Regions from separate parts of the Streptomyces sp. NPDC096310 genome, predicted to be linked through region 2. Evidence: riboswitches for the same ligand, from Rfam matches in the RefSeq annotation. Region 2 holds a riboswitch; each other region holds the start of a gene.
What was found. Region 2 has a riboswitch for thiamine pyrophosphate ahead of thiC (phosphomethylpyrimidine synthase ThiC). Riboswitches for the same ligand answer to the same signal wherever they lie in the genome.
Positions count from the first base shown of each region.

Region 1: another riboswitch for thiamine pyrophosphate. It lies ahead of ACIQ7D_RS25915 (thiamine ABC transporter substrate binding subunit); the one in region 2 lies ahead of thiC (phosphomethylpyrimidine synthase ThiC).
Region 3: another riboswitch for thiamine pyrophosphate. It lies ahead of thiO (glycine oxidase ThiO); the one in region 2 lies ahead of thiC (phosphomethylpyrimidine synthase ThiC).

Region 1 covers NZ_JBIWFO010000016.1:97,157-103,037, reverse strand. The annotation lists gene pyrH (UMP kinase) at 1-308, shown strand, start outside; gene frr (ribosome recycling factor) at 436-993, shown strand; gene ACIQ7D_RS25925 (phosphatidate cytidylyltransferase) at 993-2,060, shown strand; gene rlmN (23S rRNA (adenine(2503)-C(2))-methyltransferase RlmN) at 2,220-3,326, shown strand; TPP riboswitch at 3,366-3,491, shown strand; gene ACIQ7D_RS25915 (thiamine ABC transporter substrate binding subunit) at 3,583-4,707, shown strand; gene ACIQ7D_RS25910 (ABC transporter permease) at 4,911-5,881, shown strand, end outside.
Region 2 covers NZ_JBIWFO010000002.1:563,221-569,101, forward strand. The annotation lists gene ACIQ7D_RS08005 (YibE/F family protein) at 1-1,284, opposite strand, end outside; TPP riboswitch at 1,425-1,569, shown strand; gene thiC (phosphomethylpyrimidine synthase ThiC) at 1,562-3,442, shown strand; gene ACIQ7D_RS08015 (hypothetical protein) at 3,571-4,416, opposite strand; gene ACIQ7D_RS08020 (metallophosphoesterase) at 4,557-5,881, opposite strand, start outside.
Region 3 covers NZ_JBIWFO010000026.1:28,250-34,130, reverse strand. The annotation lists gene ACIQ7D_RS32025 (hypothetical protein) at 1-562, opposite strand, end outside; gene thiE (thiamine phosphate synthase) at 754-1,404, opposite strand; gene ACIQ7D_RS32015 (Rv2175c family DNA-binding protein) at 1,579-1,944, opposite strand; gene ACIQ7D_RS32010 (NAD(P)/FAD-dependent oxidoreductase) at 2,053-3,291, opposite strand; TPP riboswitch at 3,456-3,569, shown strand; gene thiO (glycine oxidase ThiO) at 3,567-4,892, shown strand; gene thiS (sulfur carrier protein ThiS) at 4,904-5,104, shown strand; gene ACIQ7D_RS31995 (thiazole synthase) at 5,109-5,881, shown strand, end outside.

The DNA of each region.
Region 1 (5,881 bases), on a different contig from region 2:
ACACCACCGCCGCCCAGCGCGCCCTGGAGATCGACGCCCAGGCGCTGCTGATGGGGAAGAACGGCGTGGACGGGGTGTACGACTCCGATCCCAAGACCAACCCCGACGCGGTCAAGTTCGACGCGCTCGAATACAGCGAGGTCATCGCCGGCGATCTGCGCGTCGCCGACATGACCGCGATCACGCTGTGCCAGGACAACCGGCTGCCGATCCTTGTCTTCGAATTGCTGAAGGAAGGCAATATCGCGCGTGCGGTCAAGGGTGAGAAGATCGGCACGCTCGTGAGCGACCAGGGCACCCGGAACTGATCCCGGGCTGCCCCGTACGGGGATGGACAAAGCCCTGCCGGTCGGACACCGTGCAGGACAGGACGCGACGCAGGTTCCGCCGGCCGGCAAGCATGCCGGGCCCACTCAAGACACGCAGGAGCAAGTGGTGATCGAAGAGACCCTCCTCGAGGCCGAGGAGAAGATGGAGAAGGCCGTCCTGGTCGCCAAAGACGACTTCGCCGCGATCCGCACCGGGCGTGCGCATCCGGCGATGTTCAACAAGATCGTGGCGGACTACTACGGTGCGCTCACCCCGATCAACCAGCTCGCCTCGTTCGCCGTACCCGAGGCGCGGATGGCCGTGGTGACCCCGTTCGACAAGAGCGCGCTGCGCAACATCGAGCAGGCCATCCGGGACTCCGACCTCGGCGTCAATCCGAGCAACGACGGCAACATCATCCGGGTGGTGTTCCCGGAGCTAACCCAGGACCGCCGTAAGGAGTTCATCAAGGTCGCCAAGACCAAGGCCGAGGACTCGAAGATCTCGATCCGCGCCGTACGCCGCAAGGCCAAGGAGACCATCGACAAGCTGGTCAAGGACGGCGAGGTCGGCGAGGACGAGGGACGTCGCGCCGAGAAGGAGCTCGACGACACCACCGCGAAGTACGTCGCACAAGTGGACGAGCTGCTCAAGCACAAGGAAGCCGAGCTGCTCGAAGTCTGATGAACGACTCTTCCCGGGGGGCCTTGCCGACAGCCGGTTACTGGGGACCGACCGACCAGGGGGCTGCCCCGGCGGGTCCCGCATACGATGAGCATTCCGCACAGCAGACTCGGCCCATGCCCATCGTGCCCGACGAACCCGCGAACGACGGGGCCCAGAACGACGACCGGGGGGCTGCTCGGCCGGGTGGCCCCCTGTTCCGCGACGAGACTTCGCAGGAGCCCATGGCCGACCCCCCGCCGTCCCCGCCGAAGAAGCGGGCCGGTCGTGATCTTCGCGCGGCCATAGGAGTCGGTGTCGGGCTCGGCGCCGTGGTCGCGGCGTCGCTCTTCATCGTCAAGGCCGTGTTCATCGGTGTCATAGCGATCGCCGTGGTCGTGGGGCTGTGGGAGCTGACCTCACGGCTAGACGAGAAGAAGGGCATCAAGGCACCGCTCGTACCGCTGGCCGTGGGCGGCGCCGCGATGGTCGTCGCCGGGTACGCGCGCGGTGCAGAGGGTGCCTGGGTCGCGATGGCCCTCACCGCTCTCGCCGTGCTGATCTGGCGGATGACGGAGCCGCCTGAGGGCTACCTCAAGGACGTCACCGCGGGGGTCTTCGCCGCGTTCTACGTGCCCTTCCTGGCGACCTTTGTCGCGATGATGCTCACAGCGGGGGACGGTTCGCAGCGTGTGCTGATGTTCCTTGTGCTCACCGTCGTCAGTGACACCGGCGCGTACGCGGTCGGCTGGCGCATCGGTACGCACAAGCTCGCGCCCCGTATCAGCCCCGGCAAGACCTGGGAGGGGCTCGGCGGCGCCGTCACCTTCGCGATGGTGGCCGGCGCGCTCCTGATGGAGTTCCTGATCGACGGCGGCGCCTGGTGGCAGGGGCTGCTGATCGGTCTGGCCGTCGCGGCCAGCGCCACGCTCGGCGATCTCGGCGAGTCCATGATCAAGCGTGACCTCGGGATCAAGGACATGGGCACGCTGCTGCCGGGGCACGGCGGGATCATGGACCGGCTCGACTCGCTGCTGCCCACGGCGCCGGTGGTCTGGCTGCTCCTGGTGCTCTTCGTGGGGGCCTGACCGGGTCCTGAGGGGGCTACGCGCCGCCCACGGCGCGGCGCGTAGCCCCCTCGTGGCCTCTTCTCGGCGCGGTCTCCCGGAGCGGTCTCTCTTAGTAGTCTCTCCGGGCGGCGTGCGGGGCGCTGGCCACGTGGCGCCGTCTGCGACACTGGATGAACCATGCCTGCACCCGGAGAACTCACTTTCGTCGCGCCCCGCGGAGCCAAGAAGCCCCCGCGGCATCTCGCCGACCTCACCCCCGCCGAGCGCCGCGAGGCCGTCGCCGCCATCGGGGAGAAGGCGTTCCGCGCCAAGCAACTGTCGCAGCACTACTTCGCGCGGTACGCGCACGACCCCGAGCAGTGGACGGATATCCCGGCCGCCGCACGGCAGAAACTCGCGACGGAGCTGCTGCCCGACCTGATGTCGGTGGTGCGGCACATCTCGTGCGACGACGACACGACCCGTAAGACGCTCTGGCGACTGCACGACGGCACGCTCGTCGAGTCCGTACTGATGCGCTACCCCGACCGGGTCACCATGTGCATCTCGTCGCAGGCGGGCTGCGGGATGAACTGTCCCTTCTGCGCGACCGGACAGGCAGGCCTGGACCGTAATCTGTCCACCGCGGAGATCGTCCACCAGATCGTCGACGGGATGCGCGCCCTGCGCGACGGCGAGGTCCCCGGTGGCCCCGCCCGGCTGTCCAACATCGTCTTCATGGGCATGGGCGAGCCTCTCGCCAACTACAAGCGCGTCGTCGGCGCGATCCGGCGGCTCACCGACCCCGAGCCGGACGGCCTGGGCATCTCGCAGCGCGGGATCACCGTCTCCACGGTCGGTCTGGTGCCCGCGATGCTGCGCTTCGCCGACGAGGGCTTCAAGTGCCGGCTCGCGGTCTCCCTGCACGCCCCCGACGACGAGCTGCGCGACACCCTCGTTCCGGTCAATACGCGCTGGAAGGTCCGAGAGGTGCTGGACGCCGCGTGGGAGTACGCGGAGAAGTCCGGCCGCCGGATCTCCATCGAGTACGCCCTGATCCGCGACATCAACGACCAGGCCTGGCGGGGCGATCGGCTCGGTCGGCTCCTCAAGGGCAAGCGGGTCCACGTCAACCTGATCCCGCTCAACCCGACCCCGGGCTCCAAGTGGACGGCGTCGCGCCCGGAGGACGAGAAGAAGTTCGTCGAGGCGATCGCGGCGCACGGCGTTCCGGTGACCGTACGCGACACACGGGGCCAGGAGATCGACGGGGCATGCGGACAGTTGGCTGCCACGGAGCGGTAGCGCGGTCTGGGGGTAACCTTGGGCCGAAACGTATTGCATATTTTCCGACAGGGGAGCGCCACAGCGCTGAGAGTGCGGCACATGTCCGTGAGAGCGGGCAGCGGTCGCAGACCCTCTGAACCTTGCCCGGGTCATTCTGGGTAGGAAGTTCGGACATCACTCAAGCTGTTGCGCCCTGCCCAGGGCCCGGTCCGTGCCGATGACCGGGCCCGGGGCAGGGCCGCGTCTTCTCCTGGACTTCCCAGGAGGAAAACCAGTGAGCACCATTCGTACCTGTACCGGCGCCAGAAGGGCGGCGTTCGCCGCGCTGGCCGCGGCGCTCGGCGCCACGACCCTCGCGGCCTGCGGCGGTTCCGACGGCTCCGCGTCGTCCGGCGACGGGGGGAGTGGCGGCGCGCAGTCCAAGACCGTCACCCTCGTCAGCCACGACTCCTTCAACGCGTCCCCCGCGGTGCTGAAGGAGTTCACCAAGGAGACCGGTTACACCGTCAAGGTACTGAAGAGCGGCGACGCCGGCGAAGCGCTCAACAAGGAGATCCTGACCAAGGGATCGCCCCAGGGGGACGTCTTCTTCGGCGTCGACAACACCCTGCTCTCCCGCGCCCTGGACAATGACCTCTTCGCGCCGTACGGGGCGAAGGGCCTGGACCGTGTCGACGCGAGCGCGCAGCTCGATAAGGAGAAGCACCGGGTCACGCCGATCGATATCGGTGATATATGCATCAACTATGACAAGAAGTACTTCGCTGACAAGGAGCTGGCGCCGCCGCAGTCCTTCGACGACCTGATCAAGCCTCAGTACAAGAACCTCCTGGTCACCGAGAACGCCGCGACATCCTCGCCCGGCCTCGGCTTTCTCCTGGGCACCGTCGCGCACTACGGGGACGACGGCTGGCAGGACTACTGGAAGGAGCTCAAGGACAACGGCGTCCAGGTCGTCGACGGGTGGGAGCAGGCGTACAACGAGAGCTTCTCCGGCTCACCGGGCGGAAAGAAGGCCAAGGGCGACCGGCCGCTGGTCGTCTCGTACGCCTCCAGCCCGCCCGTGGAGGTGCTGTACGCGAAGCCGCAGCCCCAGAAGGCCCCGACGGGGGTCTCCACGGGTACCTGCTTCCGGCAGACCGAGTTCGCGGGGCTGCTCGACGGCGCGAAGAACGTGGCCGGTGGCAAGGCTCTGCTGGACTTCCTGATCAGTGAGAAGTTCCAGGCGGACATGCCGCTGAACATGTTCGTCAACCCTGTGGTCAAGGGCGTCGCGCTGCCCGAACTGTTCACGAAGTTCGGTGCGACCATCGACCGGCCCGAGACCGTGGCGCCCGACCGTATCGCCGCCAACCGTGAGCAGTGGATCCAGTCGTGGTCCTCCCTCGTAGTGAAGTAACCGCCGAGGAGAAGGACCGGGCGGCGGAGAAGGACGGCCGGGCCGTGCGAGGCACGGTGACGCGCCGTGGCGGCGTACGGGGCGGGCCACGGCGCGTGCTACGGGGCTCTGTGCGCGGCGCTCTGCGCATGCCCGGCGCCTTGCGAGGCCGGCAGTGGCGAGGGAACGGGCGCGGGCGCGGCAGCGCCGTACGCCTCGCCCTCATGGCCGGGCCGCTCGCCTTCTTCGCCGTCTTCTTCGCCTACCCCGTGGTCGCAATTGTCGGTCGCGGCCTCAAGAGGGACGGTGCCTGGCAGTTCGGACGCGTCGGCGACGTACTGAGCCGCCCCGACATCCTCGGCGTCCTGTGGTTCACCACCTGGCAGGCGCTCGTCTCCACTGCGCTCACGTTGCTGATCGCGCTGCCCGGCGCCTATGTCTTCGCGCGCTTCTCCTTCCCCGGGAAGCAACTGCTGCGCGCCGTGGTCACCGTGCCCTTCGTGCTGCCCACTGTCGTCGTCGGCACCGCCTTCCTGGCGCTTCTCGGGCGGGGTGGACTCCTCGACGACCTGTGGGGCGTGCGGCTCGACACCACCGTCTGGGCGATCCTTCTCGCCCATGTCTTCTTCAACTACGCGGTGGTCGTACGCACCGTGGGTGGTCTGTGGTCACAGCTCGACCCGCGCCAGGAGGAAGCGGCGCGCGTGCTGGGCGCCGGACGACTCGCGGCGTGGCGTCGCGTGACCCTGCCCGCGCTCGCACCGGCCGTCGCAGCCGCCGCGCTGATGGTCTTCCTCTTCACGTTCACCTCCTTCGGCGTCGTACAGATCCTCGGTGGCCCCGGCTTCTCCACCCTTGAAGTCGAGATCTACCGGCAGACCGCACAACTTCTCGACCTGCCCACCGCAGCCGTACTGACGCTCGTGCAGTTCGCGGCGGTCGGTGCGATTCTCGCCGTACACGCCGCGACCGTACGGCGGCGGGAAACCGCGCTGAAGCTCGTCGACCCGGAACAGACCGCGCGCCGGCCAGCCGGAGCCGGGCAGTGGGCGCTGCTCGGCGGCGTGCTCGCGACCGTCGCCCTGCTGGTCCTGCTGCCCCTGGGAGTGCTCGTCGAGCGCTCCCTCGACGGTCCGGGCGGCTATGGGTTCGGCTACTACCGGGCGCTCACCTCGGTGGACGCGAGCGGCGGCAC
Region 2 (5,881 bases):
CTCCTGAGGCTCCCAGCCGGGCCCGGCCCCGGGGCCCGCCTCCGGTCCGTCCGGGGCGGGCGGCGATGGCAGGGGCGCGGGGTTCTCCGGGGCGGACCGGTCGGCGGAGACCACCAGCGCCGCCAGCGCCGTCGTCACCGGCACCGACGCGACCAGGCCGATCGAACCCACCAGCGTCCGTACGATCTCCTCCGCAACCAGCTCACTGTTGGCGACCGTCCCCACGCTCGACTGCGCGATTGAGAAGAGCAGCAGCAGCGGCAGCGCGGCACCCGCGTAAGCCAGCACGAGCGTATTGACCACGGACGCGATGTGGTCCCGGCCGATCCGGATGCCCGCCCGGTACAGCGCCCTGGGCCCCATCGTCGGATCGGCCTGGCGCAGCTCCCACACCGCCGAGGTCTGCGTCACCGTCACATCGTCGAGCACACCGAGCGAACCGATGATCACCCCGGCCAGCAGGAGGCCGCTCATGTCGATCTCCGGATAGAGGCCATGGATCAGCCCCGTGTTGTCATCGGTGTTGCCGGACAGGCTCGCCCAGCCGATGAAGAGCGACCCCAGCAAGCCGATCAGCAGCAGCGAGATCAGGGTGCCCAGCACCGCCACCGAGGTGCGGGCCGTCAGACCGTGGCACAGATACAGCGCGATCAGCATGATCGCGCTCGCCCCCACCACCGCCACGACCAGCGGATTCGAGCCCTGGAGGATCGCCGGCAGGATGAACAGCGTCAGGATCGCGAACGAGACCACGAGCGCCACCAGCGCCATGACCCCCCGCATCCGTCCCACCACGATCACCGCGAGCGCGAAGATCCCCGCCAGCAGCGTCAGCGGGAACTGGCGGTCCACATCGGAGACCGAGTACTGGAGATCCCGGGGAGCGTCCGGCGCATAGGCGACCACAACGCCCTGTTTCACGTGAAACTGCCGCGGTGCGTCGGGCTGGACGATCTCGACGAAGGTGTGACCTTTCTCCTTGCCCTCCTTCAGTTCGACCGTCGCCTTCTTGCACTCCCCCGTCTCCTCCTGGACCGCCTCGCGGCCCTGCGGAGTCGAGGTGTCACCGGTCGACGGGACCTGGGAGGCGTTCACGTCCTTACAGGCGACGCGCTCGATCTGGACGACCTGGCCCGCGTAGGTCTGCCGGTCGAAGCCCACGCCGGTCCGCTCGTGCGCGGGTGCGCCGCCCGGCCAGAGCACGGCGAGCCCGACCACCACGGCGGCCGCGAATGGAATCAGCACCGCCGCGATCACCTTGCGGAGGTGCCGGGAGACCGGCATGGCGGGGCCATGACTGTGCGAGTGGGCGCCCGGTTCGTGAGTCTGCGTGGGTGGGGTCACCGACCGATCATCGCAAGAAGCCGGAGGATGCGGGGGGCCCTCTGTTCAGCGCGCCCGATTTGACGCTAGCGTGGAGGCACCTTTGCACACGCGGGAGCTCGGAGCACCGGGCTGAGAGGGCGCTGACGTGTAGTCCCGGGGACGGAACCCCGGACACCTGCGCTGCGCCGACCGCTGAACCTGTTACCGGGTAATGCCGGCGTAGGGAGTAGGTCTCATGACCCATCAGGACGCACACACGCCTGCCTCCAGCTCGGAGGGCAGCAGCGCGGACCCGGCCCCCTCGGGCGAGGCCGCGGGCGGACGCTCCATCGGCTGGCACAAGGGATACATCGAGGGCTCCCGCCCCGATCTCCGTGTGCCGGTCCGCCAGGTCCACCTCACCAACGGCGAGGACGTCACGCTGTACGACACCTCGGGGCCGTACACCGACCCCACCGTCGAGACCGACGTACGCCGCGGTCTCGCGCCGCTGCGGGAGAACTGGATCATCGGCCGCGGCGACACCGAGGAATACGCGGGCCGACCGCCGCGCCCCGAGGACGACGGGCTCAAGCACACCTCCCCGCGCGGCGGGCTGCTCGGGAGCGGGACGACGGATCTGCGGGGCCTCGACGCGGTCTTCCCCGGGCGGCCCCGCCAGCCGCGCCGGACCCGCACGGACCGGGCGGTCACCCAGCTCGCGTACGCCCGCCGGGGAGAGATCACCCCGGAGATGGAGTACGTCGCGATCCGCGAGAACGTCGCCCCTGAGGTGGTCCGCGAGGAGATCGCCGCGGGCCGCGCCGTGCTGCCGGCCAATGTCAATCACCCGGAGACCGAGCCGATGATCATCGGCAAGCGGTTCCTGGTGAAGGTCAACGCCAACATCGGCAACTCCGCGGTCACCTCCTCCATCGAGGAGGAGGTGGAGAAGATGACGTGGGCGACCCGCTGGGGCGCGGACACGGTCATGGACCTCTCCACCGGCCGCAACATCCACACCACCCGCGAGTGGGTGCTGCGCAACTCCCCCGTGCCCATCGGCACCGTGCCGCTCTACCAGGCGCTCGAAAAGGTCGACGGCAAGGCCGAGGAGCTGACCTGGGAGATCTACAAGGACACCGTGATCGAACAGGCCGAGCAGGGCGTCGACTACATGACGGTCCACGCCGGTGTCCTGCTGCGCTACGTACCGCTCACCGCCCGCCGGAAGACCGGCATCGTCTCGCGCGGCGGCTCGATCATGGCCGCCTGGTGCCTCGCGCACCACAAGGAGTCGTTCCTCTACGAGAACTTCGATGAGCTGTGCGAGATCCTCGCCGCGTACGACGTGACGTACTCCCTCGGCGACGGACTGCGGCCGGGCTCCATCGCGGACGCCAACGACGAGGCGCAGTTCGCCGAGTTGCGCACGCTGGGCGAGCTGAACTCGATCGCCAAGAGCCACCACGTGCAGACCATGATCGAGGGCCCGGGCCATGTCCCGATGCACAAGATCAAGGAGAACATCGACCTCCAGCAGGAGATCTGCGAGGAGGCGCCGTTCTACACGCTCGGTCCGCTGACCACCGATGTCGCCCCGGCGTACGACCACATCACCTCCGGGATCGGCGCGGCGATGATCGCGTGGTGGGGTACGGCGATGCTCTGTTACGTCACGCCCAAGGAACACCTCGGTCTGCCGGACCGCGACGATGTGAAGACGGGCGTCATCACATACAAGATCGCGGCTCATGCGGCGGATCTCGCCAAGGGGCATCCAGGGGCGCAGGAGTGGGACGACGCGCTGTCGGACGCCCGGTTCGAGTTCCGCTGGGAGGACCAGTTCAATCTGGCGCTCGATCCGGACACGGCACGGGAGTTCCACGACGAGACGTTGCCGGCGGAGCCCGCGAAGACGGCGCACTTCTGCTCGATGTGCGGCCCCAAGTTCTGCTCGATGAAGATCTCGCAGGACATCCGGCGCGAGCACGGCGGAGAGATGGCGGGCGGCGCGGGTGAGTCCGGGGCGGACGGGCCAGGGGCGCCGGCGGGCGAGATCGAGGCGGGCATGGCGGAGAAGTCCAGGGAGTTCGCCGCGGCCGGCAACCGGGTCTATCTGCCGCTGGCCGACTGACCGTCACGGCACCGGGCTGGGCGCCTGTCACGGACCCACGCGGGCCCCCCGTACCGCTCTGGAGTCCCCGCGGCCCCGGCGACAGGCACCGGGCCCGGCCCCGGCCGGCCCCCGGGCGCCCGGCCAGGTCATTCAGGCCGGTGCTCGGGGCCGCCGAAGTCGGGGCTGGTGAAGTCCGGACCGCTGAAGTCCGGGCTGCTGAAGTTCGGTCGCTGCCCGGCGGTGGAGCCCTCGTGGGGGCTGCTGAAGTCAGGCCTGCTGTAGCCGATCTTGGGAAGCTGCTTGACCGAACGGGGCGGGCTCGGCGCCGCCGGGTCCGCGCTCGGGTCGTCGAGAGCCGCCCGCAGGAAGGGCAGGATGCCGCGCTCCAGCAGGGCGTGGCGCCAGGCCTCGCGCGCCCGGGCGACCTCGTCGGGCAGCTCTCCGCCGGCCGTCTCGTCGGCGGGGAGCTGTGTCGAGCTGTTGCGCAGCGCGGTGACCAGCAGCCCCACCGCGGCGGCCAGGATGCCCAGCGCGGTGACGGCCGCGAAGAACCAGCCCACGGCGAGCATGCTGTCCGCGAAGGCGGGTGCCGGGTCGAGCGCCTTCAGCAGAAAGCCCACCAGCAGGAAGATCGCCGCCGCGGTGCCGCCGAGGACCGGCACCAGGACCGTGATGACGGCCGTGAGCCCGGCACCGGAGTCCGTCGTGGCGTCCTCGGCCGGGTCCATCACCGAGTCGCGTACCGATGTGGCGGTGCCCGGCGAGCGGAACTCCCCGCGGATCTTGGCGTAGTGCTCGTACTCGGCCGCCGCCGGCGCGGTGATCCGGTCCGTCGCGTTCAGCGCCATGGTGCGCAACTGCTCCGCGTTGAGCCGCTGCCCGATCGTGGCGAGGTCCGGACGTTCGTGCGCATTGCGCAGCACATCGCCAAGGATCCGCTCGAAATCCGCGCGATCCTCGCTCAGCAGGTGCGGAGCGCTTTTCATGTGCATCCCCCGATACTCCGTGGGGCCGTAGCGCCCGTGTGGAACGAGCCGCAGTCGGCGGAAACGGAGGAGAGCCTGCTACGGATAAGCCGATGGTAGAGCGATTTTGGCGTGGCGTGACAGGGGGTTTCCGGAAAACACCTGTCCTACATTGACGATTTGGCCAACGGAAGCTGTACGACCAGCAGTTTTCCTGCCATCGTCACTCCGCCGTCCATGGCGATGGCCAGTCCGTCGGCATATACGTGTGGCCCTTCCACCACCGGTCCGGTGTCGTCTTCGTCATCCGACGCGTCTTCTGTGCCGACTTCGCCGAGCAGATAGGGAATCGGGCTGTGGCCGTGTACGACACGTCCTCCGCCGTACTGGGAGAGGAGTTCCTGGACCGCCTGCGGGCCGCCTTCGTCACGGAACGCGAAGCGTTTGGTGAGTTTGCGGAAGAGGTCCCAGCATTCGTCGGCGTCATTGCGCGTGAGGATCTGGTGGACCGCGTCGTTGACGTCGTCGATGGAGGAACCGTAGTCGAGATAGGCCGTGGTGTCGGAGTGCATCAGCAGATGCCCGTCCTCCTCGACGACCGCGTCGAGCCGGGACATCCACTGGAGATGGACGTCCTGGAGGCGCTCCATGTCGGTGCGCTGGCCGCCGTTGAGGATCCACGCGGCCTGGAAGGTGGCGGTGCCCGCACCGGAGTTGACGGGGGTGTCGCCGAACCGCCTGGCGCCGATGAGAAGTAGTTCGTGATTGCCCATCAGGGCCTTGCAGTAGCCGCCGGCCGCCGCGGCCTCCGCGGAGAGCCGCATGACGAGGTCGATGACGCCGATACCGTCGGGGCCCCGGTCGGTGAAGTCGCCGAGGAACCAGAGGCGGGCGTTGCCGGCAGCCCACCGGCGCTCGGCGTCGATGAGGCCCTGTTCGGCGAGGGCGCCGACGAGCTCGTCGAGGTAGCCGTGCACGTCACCGACGACGAAGAGCGGCCCGGGTCCCTCGGATCCGTTGGCCTCGGCGGGGGCGGCGCCGACCTGCGCGGTGTCGGTGTCGCCCTGGCCGACCCTCGTGATCACCGGGAGGTCGCGTTCGGTGGGGGTGTACCCCTCAGGCATCTCGTCGGCGGGGATCGCGTCGCCGGGGTGGGCCGAGGCGGTGGCCGGGTGTTCGGGGGCGCCGGGCCCGTCCGTGTGCTCGGCGGGGCGCCGCGGCTCCTCGGGCGCGCCGGGAGGGTGTTCCGCGGTCGCCGCGAGGGGTTCCGGGCCGGCCTCGGGGGCGGTGTCCCGCTGCTCCGGTACGGCGACCGGCTGTTCCGGTACGCCACCGGGGGGCCCCGAGGGGCTGCCCGGCGCGGGGCCGGCCGATGCGGGCTGTCCCGGCTCTCCGGACTGCACGGGAACCTGCGCGTACGGCGGTACGCGGAAGTCGCGCAACGTCGCCGTCCGCACCGCGGGTCCCTGACCGGCCCCCTGTGTCATCGACC
Region 3 (5,881 bases), on a different contig from region 2:
TCGAGTCGTGGTCGTCGGCCTGCCATGTTCGAATCACGTTGTCCATGCGGGGCACCGCCCAGACGAGCAGTACAACGACGACCGGGGCGGCCGTGGTTCCCGCGGCGAGCCACCGCCACGCGGGCGCCGCCGCGTGAGCCGGCGGGGCCAGGGCAAGACTGCTTCCCGTCGCCAGGCACAGGAGGCCCGACGAATAACAGAAGTCCGCCCTGCCGGCCAGCCTGATCCACTTCGAGTAGTGCCTCCGTTGATCCCGGATCAGCTCCTCGCGCCGGTTGGCGGACATCTCGGAAAGCGGACCCCACCAGGCTTCGACATCGCCGCGAGAGTACAGATACTGGCGGGAGCGAACTCCCCACACCACCGCGACGACCATGAAGAGCGCGGTCAGGGCAAGCGCGAGCAGCGCGGGGTCCGGCCAGCGGAACTTGTCGCGGTCCGTGATGACGAGCCCCAGCAGCGTGATGCTCGCGCCGCCCAGGAGGGGCGCCGCGGTCGTGTACTGCGCCTCACGCGCGGCCCACCAGTTCAGTGGCGCGGGCTTGCGCCAGGAAAGTCTCACGCTGTCCCCCTCGAAGGAGGCGGTCCGCGGTCACGTACGTCTCCCCGCCCCGACGAAATACCCGGACAAAGTACAGCGCGGCCGCGTGGGGCGGAACGCCTCGAACAGGCCAGAAGGAATGGGCCGTCGCGGTGGGGCCGCATGGCCACGCCGGAGGAGGCGCTATGTGCCGGACAGGCCAGGTCCCCGGGTCAGAAGGCGCGTGCCCGTATCCGCCCGGCCAGGGCCGCCGTCGCGTCGGCCGGGTCGTCGGCCTCCGTGATGGCCCGTACGACGACGACCCTGCGGGCTCCGGCGTCCAGCACCTCGTCCAGGTTGCCGGCGTCGATCCCGCCGATCGCGAACCACGGGCGGTCCGTGCCGCTCGCCGCCGCGTACCGCACGAGGTCGAGCCCCGGGGCGCGGCGGCCCGGCTTGGTGGGGGTGGGCCAGCAGGGGCCCGCGCAGAAGTAGTCCACCCCGGGCTCGGCGACCGCCGTGTCCACCTCGGCGCGCGCGTGGGTGGAGCGGCCGATCAGCGGGGTGGTGCCGAGGATGGCCCGGGCGGCCGGGACGGGCAGGTCGCCCTGGCCGAGGTGGAGCACGTCGGAGCCGATGGCGTGCGCCACGTCGGCGCGGTCGTTCACGGCGAGCAGCGTGCCGTGGCGGCGGCAGGCGTCGGCGAAGACCCGGAGGTGGTCCAGCTCCTCGGCCGCCTCCATGCCCTTGTCACGGAGCTGCACGATGTCCACGCCGGACGCCAGCACGGCGTCGAGGAACGCGGGGAGGTCACCCTGCCGCTTGCGGGCGTCCACGCACAGGTAGAGCCGCGCGTCGGACAGTGCCTGGTGGGGCGTGGGCATGGGAAGGTCCCCCCGTTGGTTCCACGTTGGTTCCGCCATTTGTTCGCGCGTCGGTTCGCGCGTCGGTTCCGCGTGGTGCGTGTGTGTCGTACGTACGTCTGTGCCTCGGATCCGCGACGGTCCCGCAGCGGGCGGACAGCGGGAACGCCGTCCGCCCGCGGCAGGACCGGGCCGTCAGACGGCGAGCGCCTGGGCCCGGCGCTTCACCTCCGTACCGCGGTTCTCGCTGAGCGCCTGCGCGGGGGTGCCGGGCAGGCTCGGGTCGGGGGTGAAGAGCCACTCAAGCATCTCTTCGTCGGTGAAGTGGTCGTCCCTCAGGAGCGTCAGGGTCCCGGCGAGGCCCTTGACGACCTTGTTGCCGTCGATGAAGGCCGCGGGCACCTGGAGCGCCCTGTTCTCACCCCGGCGCACGGCGATGAGCTGGCCTTCCTTCACCAACTGCCGCACGCGCGTCACCTCGACATCGAGCATTTCGGCGATATCGGGCAGGTGAAGCCAGGCGGGGACGAGAGCATCGATCTTTGCGTCAATCTCGGTCACAGGACAAGCGTGCCATCCCGGACTGACAGTGGGCACCCCGAGCCACCCCGGACGGGGGCGAAACCGGGCCGAAACGGCGCTCGGACCGGTCCTGGCGCCCGGAAATTCTCAGAGCGCCGCCTTGCGCAGCGGTACCGCCGGATCGGCCGACAGCACCGGGTCGAGACGGGTGCCCGTCTCGATCAGCTTGCGGCCCTGGGCCAGGTCGCGGGGTCGCCCGACGGCCAGCAGGGCCACCAGGACGCCCTCGCGCAGCCAGACCACCGACCAGGCCGCCCCCGCCGGGTCGCCGCGCCGTACCAGGGTGTCGGCCGCCGGGTGGTGGCCCGCGTACTGGACGAACCGGCCGAACTGCTCCGACCAGAAGTACGGCACGGGGTCGTAGACCCGCTCGGTCTCCCCGACGGCCTGGGCTGCCACCGTGAGCGGGCCCTGGAGCGCGTTGTCCCAGTGGTGGACGAGCAGCCGTTCGCCGTAGCGCGCCGACGGGAAGGACGCGCAGTCACCGACCGCGTACACATCGGGCAGCGAGGTGCGCAGCCGCTCGTCCGCGGTGACCGATCCGTCCGCGCCCAGCGCGATACCCGAGCCGGCGAGCCAGGCCGTCGCGGGCCGTGCGCCGATGCCCACGACCACCGCGTCGGCGGGGAGCCGGCGGCCGTCGGCCAGGACGACGGTGCCCCGCTCGACGCCGGCCACCCGCGCGTGTGTCAGCAGCGTGGCGCCGCTCTCCGCGTACCAGCCGGTCATGGGGGCGGCCACCTCGGCCGGCAGGGCGCCGGCCAGCGGCCCGTCGGCCGCCTCCACGACCGTCGCGGCGCAGCCGGCCTCGCGGGCGGCGGTGGTGAACTCCGCGCCGATCCACCCGGCGCCCACGACCACGACCCGCTGCCGTCGCTCCAGCACGGGGCGCAGCCGCTCGGCGTCGTCGAGCGTGCGCAGCGGATGGACGCCGGGCACGCCCTCCGTGCCGGGCAGGACGGTGGCCTCGGCGCCGGTGGCGATGACCAGCACCTCGTACGGGAGGGGACCGACGGTGGTGTCGATCTCCCGGTCGGACGGGCGCAGTCCGGTGGCCTTCCGGCCCACCACGAGGTCGACGGAGAGGGCTTCGAAGTCGATGTCGAAGGCCGATCCGTCGGCCTGGCCGAGCAGTACGGCCTTGGAGAGCGGGGGCCGGTCGTAGGGCGCGTGCGGTTCCTCACCGATCAAGGTGATCCTGCCCTCGTACCCCTTCTCGCGCAGGGCCACGGCGGTCTGTACGCCCGCCATGCCCGCGCCGACGACGACCACCCCGGGCCCCTCCGGCCGCGCGTTCCCTGCGTGTTCCTGCCGCTGTTCGCTCACCCGGTCACCTTAGATCGGCGCGGGGGCGCCCGGGGGAAGCTCCTCCGTCACACGACGGTGGAGAGCCCGTGGCCCGACGACGTGCCGCCGTCGCGCTTCACCCGCGGTGGCCACGGGCGACGCTCCCTTACCGCGCGGCATACCGCGCGTTAGGCTGGCCGCCGACACTACCTCGCGGGAGTCCGGACGCACCGGGCTGAGAGGGAGGCTGGAGCGGCCTCCGACCGTACGAACCTGATCCGGGTCATGCCGGCGAAGGGAGGGGCTGGACGCCCATGCAGTCATCCCAGGGGTCACCTCGGGAAGAGCCGCCCCATGGAGTGCGAGGGGCCGCTGCGGCCTCCTGTGCGGGGTACGACGTCCTCGTCGTCGGGGGCGGCATCATCGGCCTGGTCACGGCCTGGCGGGCGGCGCAGCGCGGGCTGCGTACCGCTCTCGCCGACCCCGGTCCGGGCGGCGGCGCGGCGCGCGTCGCGGCGGGCATGCTGGCCGCCGTCACCGAACTCCACCACGGCGAGCAGACCCTGCTCGGCCTCAATCTCGCCTCCGCCGCGCGCTATCCCGCGTTCGTCGAGGAGCTGGAGGAGGCGAGCGGCCGGGACACCGGCTACCGCGCGTGTGGCACGCTCGCCGTGGCGCTGGACTCCGACGACCGGGCCCAGCTCCGGGAGCTGCACGCCCTCCAGGTGCGCTCGGGGCTGACGTCCGAGTGGCTCACGGGGCGCGAATGCCGGCGCCTGGAGCCGATGCTCGCGCCGGGCGTACGCGGCGGGCTGCGCGTCGACGGCGACCACCAGATCGATCCGCGCCGGCTCGCCGCCGCGCTCCTCGCGGCCTGCGAACGGGCCGGGGTGGTCTTCCACCGCGCCTGGGTGCGGGGGCTCTCCGTGGTACGGGACCGGGCCACCGGCGCCGTGCTGGCCGATGGCGGCGTGCTCGGCGCGGACCGGGTGGTGCTGGCGGGCGGCAGCCTCAGCGGGAGGCTCGCGGGCATCCCCCCGGAGGCCGTGCCGCCGGTGCGGCCGGTCAAGGGGCAGGTCCTGCGCCTGGCGGTGCCCGGCCCGTACGCGCCCTTCCTGTCCCGGACGGTACGGGCCGTGGTGCGCGGCTCCGAGGTCTATCTCGTGCCGCGCGAGAACGGCGAGCTCGTCGTCGGCGCGACCAGCGAGGAGCTGGGCTGGGACACCACCGTGACGGCGGGCGGGGTGTACGAGCTGCTGCGCGACGCGCACGCGCTGGTGCCCGGCATCACCGAGCTGCCGCTCACCGAGACCCGCGCGGGTCTGCGCCCCTGCTCGCCGGACAACGCGCCGCTGCTCGGGCCGACCGTGCTGCCGGGTCTGTCGCTGGCCACCGGTCACCACCGCAACGGGGTGCTGCTGACGCCGGTCACCGGGGATGTGCTGGCGACGGTCCTGACGTCCGGTGAGCTGCCGCCCGAGGCCGCGCCGTTCACCCCGATGCGCTTCTCCGCCGCCGCGTCCCGCTCTCCGCGCCCGTCCGGCTTCCCGCTCCCCTCAGAGGCCTCCACCGCGCACGGCCCCCCTACCGCGGCCACCGTGACCGGTTCTCCGTCCGTCTCCCTGGAGCAGTCCGTATGAACACCGCCGTGATGTACGTCTCCGTCAACGGCGAGCCACGCGAGTTCGCCGCCGCGACGACGCTCGACACCGTCGTCGCGACCCTCACTCCGGCGCGCTCCGGGGTGGCCGCCGCCGTCAACGAGACGGTGGTCCCCCGTACCCGCTGGTCCGGCACCGCGCTCAGCGACGGCGACCGGGTCGAAGTCCTCACCGCCGTCCAGGGAGGCTGACGGAATGGCCGACGACCTTCTCACCATCGGCTCCACCACCTTCGCCTCCCGGCTGATCATGGGCACGGGCGGGGCGCCCAGCCTCGACATCCTCGAACGCTCACTGATCGCCTCCGGCACCGAACTGACCACGGTCGCGATGCGCCGCCTCGACCCCACCGTGCGGGGCTCCGTGCTCTCCGTGCTCAACACGCTGGGCATCCGTGCGCTGCCCAACACGGCGGGCTGTTTCACCGCCGGCGAGGCCGTCCTCACCGCCCGGCTCGCCCGCGAGGCGCTCGGCACGCAGTGGGTCAAGCTGGAGGTGGTCGCGGACGAGCGCACTCTGCTGCCCGACCCGGTCGAGCTGCTGGACGCCGCCGAGACCCTGGTGGACGACGGTTTCACAGTGCTGCCGTACACCAACGACGACCCGGTCCTCGCGGCGAAGCTGGAGGACGTGGGGTGCGCCGCGATCATGCCGCTGGGCTCGCCCATCGGCTCCGGTCTCGGCATCCGCAACCCGCACAACTTCCAGCTCATCGTGGAGCGCGCCCGGGTCCCGGTGATCCTGGACGCGGGCGCGGGCACCGCGTCGGACGCGGCGCTCGCGATGGAGCTGGGATGTGCGGCGGTGATGCTGGCGTCGGCGGTCACCCGCGCCCGGGAACCGGTGCTGATGGCCGAGGCGATGCGGCACGCGGTGGTGGCGGGCCGGATGGCGCGGCGTGCGGGGCGGATCCCCCGGCGCCACTTCGCGGAGGCGTCCTCGCCGCTGGACGGGGTGGCGGCGCTCGA